Regions from separate parts of the Pantoea sp. B65 genome, predicted to be linked through region 1. Evidence: predicted binding sites of a transcription regulator. Region 1 holds the regulator's gene; the other holds the start of a gene.

Region 1 (5,239 bases):
TCCAGGCCCAATTCTTCTATACACGATGAACTCATAGCTTCTCCATCACCTGCTGTGATTAGAACCTGAGAATTAGAATAGCTAATTTCTACAGGATTGTGAGAGAACTCACGGAAAATCCGTGCGCCTGATATCCGACGTTTAACAGAGGATTGAAAATGAACGAAAAATACCTTGCCTTACTGATGCTGCAGCGATGTTAGTAGCGCAGGCGGCAGATATGCTGCCCCGGTTTCCCGCGACTGGCTGCAATATCGATACTCAGGTTTGGTCCTGCAGAGATGCGTTGCGAATGCCACGCCGTAAAACACCACGACAGCCCTGTCAGGTCTGACCAAATAATGTTAATTTATTGTTATATAATATTGCCTTAGATGAGTATATGCTCACGGCAGGCAATATTCAATACAATATTGTTAGCGAGCTAACTAAATGATTTCATTCACTGATGTGATGTGGCGTCGACTGCTTTGACCAACCGCTGTTTTTCGCTCTTGCGCTGAAATTGTAGCGCATATCCGATCAAAGCAAGAACAACGGTCAGCAACATAATTGCGGTGGTGGTCAGCAGCGTTTCGGCAATTAGCGTCGATACGGCCATGCTGGCGAGAAAGCACAGACCGAGTTGCAGCATATTCTGTAATGCTGCGGCTTTTCCGGTGGCCTCGGGGAAGGGCAGCAGTGCGTTAGCCACCACAATCGGATAGATCGCGCCATTCGCCATCGCCATACCGCAAAACGGGACCAGTAGCGCCGTCAGTGTTACCTGGCCGGACAGCGCCACGGCAAAGATGGCGCTGATGCTGATGGCATAACCCAGCAGCAGCCAGCGCAACAGGGTGGCGCCTGCCAGACGCTGTAGCAACGCGCGACAGCCAAAACCACCCAGTAAAAAAGCCAGCGTTTGCGGAATATAACTCAGACCGATATCGCCTGGCGTCAGCCCCAGATCGGCAAGAATAAACGGCGAACCGGTCAGCCAGGCAAAAAAACTGGCGGAACAGGCGGCATAAATCAGCACATTGCCACTCCAGATGCGCGATTTCAGCAACAGCAGAAAGCTGACCAGGGGTTGCACGCTGACGCGGTTTTTTACTGTCGCAGATTTAAGCCGCAGCGTCGGGATCAGCAATGCCAGCGCAATCAGCAGCAGTGCGACAAAGATCGCGCGCCAGCTAAAATGGTTCAGCAGCCAGGCGCCCAGCAGCGGCGCCAGCGCCGGAGAGAGCGCTACCAGCGGCATAATGGTGGCGAAGACACGATTAGCCTGCGCACCGTGATAGCGGTCGACGACCAGCGCCTGCCAGCTGACCGCTGCGGAACAGACCCCCACCGCCTGGATAAAGCGCAACACCAGCAGCAGGGTGGCATCCTGCACCAGCAGCATACCGGCGCAACCGAGGGCAAACAGACTCAGCCCCATTACCAGCACCGGTTTACGCCCGATGCGATCCGACAGTGGCCCCCAGAACAGTTGCGCACAGGCAAAACCGGCAAGGAAGATACTCAGGCTGGCGCTGATAGCGCCAGGATGGGTGTGCAGGTCCTGTTGCATGGCGCCAAACGCCGGCAGGTACATATCGGTAGCAAGAAAACCCAGCATGCTTAACAGCGCCAGGTAAACAATAAATCCTTTTGACTTGATCATCAGATAACTCTTTTTTATGCAGGTGATGTAACGCGCAGAGTGTAAGCGGGTGCACTGTGGCTTGTGAAACGCTAATATTTGCCTATTGCGTTGAAAAATTTTGCAGGCAGGATATGTGGTCAGAACATTCTCTTGAAGTGGTTGATGCGGTTGCACGTACCGGCAGTTTTAGCGCCGCCGCCAGTGAGCTGCATCGTGTGCCCTCGGCGGTCAGCTATACCGTACGTCAGCTGGAGCAGTGGCTGGCGGTTCAGCTGTTTGAACGCCGCCATCGCGATGTGGTACTTACCGCTGCCGGTAAAGTTTTTATTCAGGAAGGCCGCGCTGTTATCAAAAAAATGCTTGCCACCCGCCGTCAGTGTCAGCAGGTGGCCAATGGCTGGCGCGGGCAGTTAAGTATCGCGATCGATTTGATTGTTAAACCGCAGCGCAGCCGCCAGCTGGTACTCGATTTCTATCGCCATTTCCCGGATATGGAACTGCTGGTTTCCCATGAGGTATTTAATGGCGTCTGGGATGCGCTGGTGGACGGGCGGGTTGATATGGCGATTGGCGCCACCCAGGCGATCCCGGTCGGCGGGCGTTTTGGTTTTCGCGATATGGGGGCGCTAAACTGGCGCTGCGTGGTCAGTGCCGGACATCCGCTGGCGCGGCAGCAGGGAACGATAGAGGAAGAGACGATTCGTCAGTGGCCGTCGCTGGTGCTGGAAGATACCTCGCGCAGCTTACCGAAGCGGATTACCTGGACGCTGGATAATCAGCGGCGTCTGGTGGCGCCGGACTGGGATACCGCCTTTGATTGTCTGCTGGCGGGATTATGCGTTGGTATGGTGCCCGGGCACTTCGCCGCACCGTTGCTCGCCAGTGGCGAACTGACGGAGCTGAGCCTGCCGGCGGGTTTTCCCGACAGCCCATGTTGCGTCAGCTGGGCAGAACAGAGCGCGTCGCCGGCGCTGAGCTGGCTACTGGATTATCTGGGCGATGCGGAAACCATGAATGCCGAGTGGTTGCACGAGGCGTGATCACCGGCCACCGCCGTGGCCGGCCAGAAGATTAGCGACGATAATCGCGGAATGGGCCATCGGCGACGGAACGGCGCTCGATCAGTGAAGGATGCACTTCAATGGTCTGAGGATCTTCGCGTTTACTGGTAATGCGGTCCAGCAGCATATCAAAGGCGGTTTGCCCGAGACGTTCTTTTGGCTGATGCACAGTGGTCAGCGCCGGTGTGAAATAGCGCGCGTTACGCACATTATCATAACCGATCACCGAAATATCCTGCGGCACCCGCAGGCCCATCTCATCGGCGGCGCAAATCGCCCCCATCGCCATAATATCGCCGCCGCAAAACACTGCGGTTGGCCGCTGCTTCTGCGACAGAATTTGCTGCATGGCGCGATAACCGGATTCCGGTTCAAAGTCACCCTGCACAATCCACTCATCGCGCACATGGATGCTGGCTTCGTGCAGCGCTTTCAGAAAACCGGCATGACGGCCGCCGCCGGTATTACGCTCCAGCTGGCCGGGGATCGCGCCGATATCGCGGTGGCCGCGATCGATCAGATAGCGACCCGCCATATAACCACCCTCAAAGGCATTATCCAGCACGGTATCGGTAAAGTCGCCGCGCGATTCGCCCCAGTCCATCACCACCATCGGGATATTGCGATTCTCTTCCAGCATTTTCAGCAGGTCATCCGGATACTCAGAACACATCACCAGCAGGCCATCGACGCGTTTTTGCGCCATCATCGACAGATACGCCTGCTGCTTTTGCAGATCGTTATGGGCGTTACCGAGGATCAGCGTATAGCCTTTGGCAAAGCAGCGGGTCTCTACCGCTTCAATAATTTCAGCAAAGTAGGGCGCTTCACTGGAGGTCGCCAGCAGACCAATCGATTTGGTATGGTTAACCTTCAGACTACGTGCAACGGCGCTGGGCGAGTAGTGCAGCGCTTTGATGGCGGCCCAAACCGCTTCGCGCGTATCTTCAGCGACAAAGCGTGTTTTATTGATGACATGTGAAACGGTGGTGGTGGAAACACCGGCGCGTTTCGCCACATCCTTAATTGTTGCCATTAAACTGGTACTCCTGCGCTTATCTCAACGCATTGATAAATAGCATGTTAAACGTTTGCGTACCCCTGGCGATTTTCAGGCGGCCATGGGGGTTCATTGTTGCATTCTGAGTGACGTCGGGAAGGAGAATGACGTCAGGAAACACGGCAAGTAACGCGGTGTTGCAGTTGTTGCGCAACGGAAAAAAAGAATTCTATCAAGGCTGTGAGAAGAAAACGAGATTTTTACTTGCAACTGTGGGAAAATCCACACAGTTATTGATTGTATACTCATGACTTATGGGTCTTTTAGGAGCGTAGTATGGATACCAATCTGAAGTTATCTCTGATGACCACCGTTGGCTCACTGTTAGTGATTATCGCTTTTAGCTTTGTTGCGGTGATGAACTGATTTTCTCACCACCCGGCGGTTTTTCCACTAGCGGTAAGAAACGCCTGATGGGGTATGCGTCAGGCGTTTTTTTTTGCATCTATGCGTTGATGTTACGCAAAATAGTGAGCGCTGGCACGGTAAATCGCCATCCCCGATCCGGCGACAGTATCGGGATTAAGCACCCCCAGCGCCTGACGGATCCAAAGATATTTATTAAAGCCGCGTACAGCTTGCCTGCGCGTCAGGGTAGGGTATCCGGTTAATTCTCTTATTTTATTCCTGATAGCATCCGTCTGGAAAATCCCTTCCTCTTCTTTGATCCCCATAATACCCTGTGACAAAATATCTGTGGAATGCTCTGCCGTCATTTCATCATCAAGATACCAGTAATCGGTCGTTTCCGGACCGGTTACACTCAATCCCAAAGCGGTATCTTTGAATGTTTCCATATGGCTGTATTCGTGAATCAGATTTTTAACCCTGACCTCAGGGGAGTCGCTAAAAAAGCTTTCAGCCAGAATAACTGCGCCCTCATCAGCTATTGCCGCAGCGATAACATCGGATTTTTCATGCAAATATCTTATTAGGGAAAATCGCGAGCGTTTTACTGTATCATTCCGAATCGTCTGAATAACATCTCTGGTCATCGCCCAAACTTTGACTAATGATGAAAATAACTCAACATCAGCTTTACCTATATAGGGTTCAAGCAGCGTTTGTGTGGCGGAAGGATGACTATGTGCCATAAGCAGAGCCCTATCCAGTACCGTTTTAGCGCGTTTTAAACTATTTTCAATCACTACCCGTTTCTCTTTATCTTGTTGTGCAATGATCGTCAGATTCTCAGCGATAATTTCAGCACCATGCATTGCCGTCCATTGTGATAGTTTTTTATAGATGCGTTGATCAGTATCGGGGTGCTCGCCAGGTGGATAAATTCTATGTGGCATTAACCCATCAGGATCACGATAGCTCACCGGGTTATTGATTACCATTATATACAAATTGAGCCCGGCCAGGTTCCCGGCCGGATCGGCGCTCAGCCAGCGCCCGGCCCAGCACTGATAATAACGGTAACCGTAGTAATACAGCCCGCTGGCATCGCGTTCCTTGCCGCTGTAGCGGCGGGTTTTATACTCC
Region 2 (5,239 bases), on a different contig from region 1:
AACCTACTTCTGTAATGGTTCGTTTTGAGTAGTTAATATTCTTAGCGATCGCTACTCTCAGGGCATTCAAGGTATTGCGCAGTGGATTTTCATGAATCACCCTGTTATATGCTTCGTCAAGCGACGAGGACGAAAATGAGTTTCCCTTTCCGCGATGGAAATGTGTGATCATCTGGTCAATCAGATGAGCGTATCTCCCTGTCGCAAAGAGTGTGGATAGCTCCCTCATTTCATCAAAGAGCAGACTGGCACATTCCTCTTTAGAGACCGCTCTGTCAATGGTATGAGATTTCGGTTTGCGGGTTAAACTTCGCGCTGGCAGCATTATCGGGTATTCGCAGGGGATTCGTGAATATGGTTCTATTTTACTGGATACATCTGTTAGCTTATATTGATTACGTAGTTGATTCTCGGTAAGGTCGCCGCAGCGCATGTCTGGTGCGCTATAGTCATTCATTCTGTTCTGTGTTGAAAAGACTTTAAGCGGAAAAGATATAAGTCGCATCGCGTAATAACTCCCTGTAAGTCACTTCGGTGAAACTACCTTGTTTCCCGGCAATATGATAACTAATAAGAATATAATTTAAAATATATATTATGGTAAAAATAGCAGCGGAAATAGTATTAATAAATGGGTTGTTTCCCTCTCTCATCACGGAGCGATGTCGATACTCGGTAATGAACGGCTAAATAACCCTTTTCTGCAATAATACATGCTAAGGGGAGCCATTAATGGCTCCCCTGGACGCACCGTGCCGGCGTATGCCGTCGGTAGAATTTTACAGCACCGCGACGATGGCTTCACACAGTGGCGCCATATTATCCGGTGTCATTCCGGCGACGTTTACACGTCCGGAATTTACTGCATAGACGCCAAACTCTTCACGCAGACGAATAACCTGATCTTTGGTCAGGCCGCTGAATGAGAACATCCCGTTCTGGTTGATAATAAAGCTGAAATCACGATTGGCGCCTTTCTCCTGCAGGGTATTCACAAACAGCTGACGCATACGTTGGATGCGCTGACGCATATCGGTCAGCTCCTGTTCCCAGATGGCGCGCAGCGCATCATTGCCAAGAATAGTGGCAACCACTGCCGCACCATGCGCCGGTGGGTTAGAGTAGTTGGCACGAATGGTGGCTTTCACCTGGCTGAAAGAGACATCAGCGATGGCCGCCTCGGCTGCGACCAGCGTAAAGGCACCTACGCGCTCATTGTAGAGGCCGAAGTTTTTGGAGTAGGAACTGGCTACCAGAAACTCTTTATGGCTGCCAGCGAAGATACGCAGGCCTTCTGCGTCCTCTTCCAGACCGCGAGCGAAACCCTGGTAAGCAAAATCGAACAGCGGCAACCAGCCACCAGCCAGTGATAACTCGGCCAGCTGCGCCCACTGCTCTGCCGTTGGGTCAATACCGGTAGGGTTATGGCAGCAGCCATGGAATAACACCACATCACCCGCCTGCGCCTGACGCAGACTGGCAACCATACCGTCGAAATTCAGCTGATGATGTTCAGCGTCATAATAGTTGTATTCGCAAACTTCCAGACCGGCAGATTCGAACACGTTTTTATGGTTCGGCCAGCTTGGGTTACTGACCCAAATGCGTTTTACCGCTGTTTGCCCGGCAAGAAAATCCGCAGCCACACGTAATGCACCGGTGCCGCCTGGAGTCTGTGCGGTACGCGCACGTTTGGCACTAATAATCTCGTGACCTTTACCAAACAACAGCTCCTGTGTGCAGTGACCGAACTCAGCCAGTCCGTCAATGCTCAGATAGTTTTTGCTGGTTTCATTTTCCAGCAGAAACTGTTCCGCTTTTTTCACACTGGTCAGAACCGGGGTTTTGCCGGTTTCATCTTTGTACACACCAATCCCGAGATTGATTTTATTTGGGCGGTCATCGGCGCGGAAAAGATCGGCTAAGCCAAGAATAGGGTCGGCGGGTGCAGCTGCAATATTTTCAAACATGTGAGAGGTCCGTAAGCTTAAACAAAGCGAATTGAGCGCTCAGGTTAACGCCAGAAAGGCTAAATGCCAACCGTTTGCGAGAAAAAGAGCGGTCCTGATCGGGAGTCTGTGATCGGCACGGTAAAAACCGTCGGAGTGGGTAGCGCACAAATAAAAACGGAGCCTTGCGGCTCCGTCTTTTATGCAGCGATGAGTGGCGATTGCTCGCACATCATGGCAGGCAATTAGAACTGGTAAATCAGACCCAGTGCTACGATATCATCAGTTGCCAGACCCAGAGCATTGTCGTCGTTCAGCAGGTTGATACGGTAGTCAACATAGGTGCTCATGTTTTTGTTGAAGTAGTAAGTGCTACCAACAGAAACATATTTGTACAGGTCAGCATCGCCAATGTTTTCTACGTCTTTAGCTTTGCCCTGAACATAGGCCACTTCCGGGCGCAGACCGAAATCGAACTGGTACTGAGCTACAAATTCAGTGGTAGAAGATTTGTTAGCGAAACCATCAACGCCAGCAACAGTAATTGGTGTTTCGTTACGGCCTTCACCGTAGGTTGCTGCCAGATAGATGCTGTTTGCGTCATATTTCAGGCCAGCAGCCCAAACTTCTGCACGGTCACCTCTGCCAACGCCGGTAGCGTTCTGCACTTCAGTACGATCCTGGCTTGCGTATGCAGCAACAACACCAACACCGATTGGGGAAACGTAAGATGAGGAGATACCGTAGCCGTCGCCGTTGGCTTTCTGAGCTACGCTACGTTCGTTTTTGCCCTGGTACTGAACTGCAAAGTCCCAGCCATCAACCAGACCAAAGAAGTTGGTGTTACGGTAGGTAGCCACACCAGTAGTACGGCTGGTCATGGTGTCGGAGTTGCCGAAGTCACCACCGAATTCTGGCAGCATGTCAGTCCATGCGATTGCATCATAAGCCACGCCGTAGTTACGACCGTAGTCGATAGAACCGGCGTCGCCGAATTTCAGACCAGCAAAGCCCAGACGGGTTTTGGTGCCGTCAGTAGCGTCAGAACCTTCAGATTTGTTAGCCTGAATGTTGTATTCCCACTGGCCGTAACCGGTCAGCTGGTCATTGATCTGAGTTTCGCCTTTAAAGCCGAAACGGACGTATGATTTGTCACCGTCATTGCCGCTGTCGTCTGAGAAGTAGTGCAGACCCTGCGCACGACCGTACAGGTCCAGTTTGTTGCCATCTTTGTTGTAAACTTCTGCTGCGTTTGCTGCACCAGCAGCCAACAGAGCTGGAATTACCACTGCAAGAATGTTGCGCTTCATCATTTATTTATTACCCTCATTGGAGTTTATTCGGACACCTGCCACTGCCGTCATTAATTCTTTACAGAACTATGAGGATAGTTTGGTGTCTTCCTGTGTCTGCACGCATCTTTCCATTCCAGGCACCGTTAATCTACCCCGAAAATGCTACTAATATCCTAATCTGGTTTCAAAAGGAAAATATGTATTACAAAATGTAAAAAACACGGAACTTTGTGAGACAACTCAAAATTTACAAAAATAAAAAAAGGCCAGCTGGGCTGACCTTGTTATATATATGAATTTCTTATATTTAATGCCGAAAATTAGAAACTCGCGTTGCGTGGCGTGCGTGGGAAGGGGATAACGTCTCTTACATTTTGTACGCCGGTGACATAGGCGATTAATCGTTCGAAACCTAATCCAAAACCTGAATGCGGTACTGTGCCATAGCGACGCAGATCACGATACCACCAGTAATCTTCTTTATTCAGTCCCATCTCTGCGAGACGGGCATCCAGCACATCCAGACGCTCTTCACGCTGGGAACCACCGATAATTTCGCCAATGCCTGGCGCCAGTACGTCCATGGCGGCGACCGTTTTGCCATCGTCATTCATACGCATATAGAAAGCTTTGATGTCTTTCGGATAGTTTTTTACCACTACCGGCGCTTTAAAGTGTTTCTCTGCCAGATAACGTTCATGTTCGGAGGAGAGATCGATACCCCAGGAGACATCGTTTTCAAATTTCTGGCCGGAGGCTAACAAGATATTGACGGCATCGGTGTAATCGACCTGAGCAAAATCGGTGGTGACAAAACGTTCCAGGCGCGCAATGGCGTCTTTGTCTACACGCTCAGCAAAGAAGGCCATATCATCAGCGCGTTCGTCGAGCACCGCTTTAAAGACATACTTCAGCATCGCTTCCGCCAGTGCGGCGGCATCATCAAGCGTCGCGAAGGCAATTTCCGGCTCCAGCATCCAGAATTCAGCCAGATGGCGACTGGTATTGGAGTTTTCCGCACGGAAGGTCGGGCCAAAGGTGTAGATTTTTGACAGCGCGCTGGCGTAGGTTTCGCCATTCAGCTGGCCGGAAACCGTCAGGAAGGCCTCTTTACCAAAGAAATCTTCGCTGAAATCCACTTTACCCTGCGCGTCACGCGGCAGGTTTTCCAGATCCAGCGTCGAGACGCGGAACATTTCACCGGCGCCTTCGGTATCCGAAGCGGTGATCAGCGGCGTTGATACCCAGAAATAACCATTCTCATGGAAGAAGCGGTGCAGAGCCTGCGCCAGAGTATGGCGCACACGCGCCACGGCGCCAATCAGGTTAGTACGCGGGCGCAGGTGGGCGACTTCACGCAGATACTCGATGCTGTGGCGTTTGGCGGCCATCGGATAAGTATCAGGATCGTCAACCCAGCCGACGACTTCAACGGCGGTTGCCTGGATTTCAAACTGCTGGCCTTCGCCAGGCGAGGCAACGACTTTACCGGTGACAATCACTGAGCAGCCGGTGGTCAGGCGCAATATTTCATCCTGATAATTATTCAGAGAATTATTTACGACAGCCTGAACGGGATTAAAGCAGGAACCGTCATAAACGGCGACAAAGGAAATACCGGCTTTTGAATCTCTTCGGGTACGTACCCAGCCGCGTACGGTGACTTCGCTGTCAACCGCGACCCGGCCATGCAGTACATCCGCTACAGGCACTACGCTCATAAATTTCTCTCTTTAATTGTGATCTGATTTGAATATTAAGGGCCCCCAAATTGGGGGGTCTTGCTATGTTACTTGCCGTCAGGCAGGACACAAGAAGAATTAGCGGCAGAAGATAAGATTTCTTAAGGCGATAGCGTGCGCAAAGTGATGCCGGGGGCAACTCAGTTTGCCCCCGGCGGGTGTTAACTGGCTTTTTTCACCAGTGGCAGATCAAAGGCTTTACGCAGGGCGCGAACAAAAGCCTGATCCTGGCAGATGGTTTTCCCCGGGCTGT

Evidence for each region. Region 1 encodes PurR, which represses purine synthesis genes. Its sites were predicted from a motif close to CANGCAAACGTTTGCNTG; they were not measured.
Region 2: the regulator PurR is predicted to act here: its motif matches at 2,034-2,051, upstream of JWF83_RS21230 (amino acid aminotransferase).

The regions. Positions count from the first base shown of each region.
Region 1 covers NZ_JAHXPU010000036.1:376-5,614, reverse strand. The annotation lists gene cfa (cyclopropane fatty acyl phospholipid synthase) at 1-35, opposite strand, end outside; gene punC (purine nucleoside transporter PunC) at 443-1,648, opposite strand; gene punR (DNA-binding transcriptional activator PunR) at 1,762-2,670, shown strand; gene purR (HTH-type transcriptional repressor PurR) at 2,702-3,727, opposite strand; gene JWF83_RS14340 (YnhF family membrane protein) at 4,028-4,117, shown strand; partial or broken gene JWF83_RS14335 (RHS repeat-associated core domain-containing protein) at 4,210-5,239, opposite strand, start outside.
Region 2 covers NZ_JAHXPU010000041.1:186,927-192,165, reverse strand. The annotation lists gene JWF83_RS21235 (DUF3289 family protein) at 1-505, opposite strand, end outside; gene JWF83_RS21230 (amino acid aminotransferase) at 780-1,970, opposite strand; gene ompF (porin OmpF) at 2,195-3,262, opposite strand; gene asnS (asparagine--tRNA ligase) at 3,565-4,965, opposite strand; gene pncB (nicotinate phosphoribosyltransferase) at 5,148-5,239, opposite strand, start outside.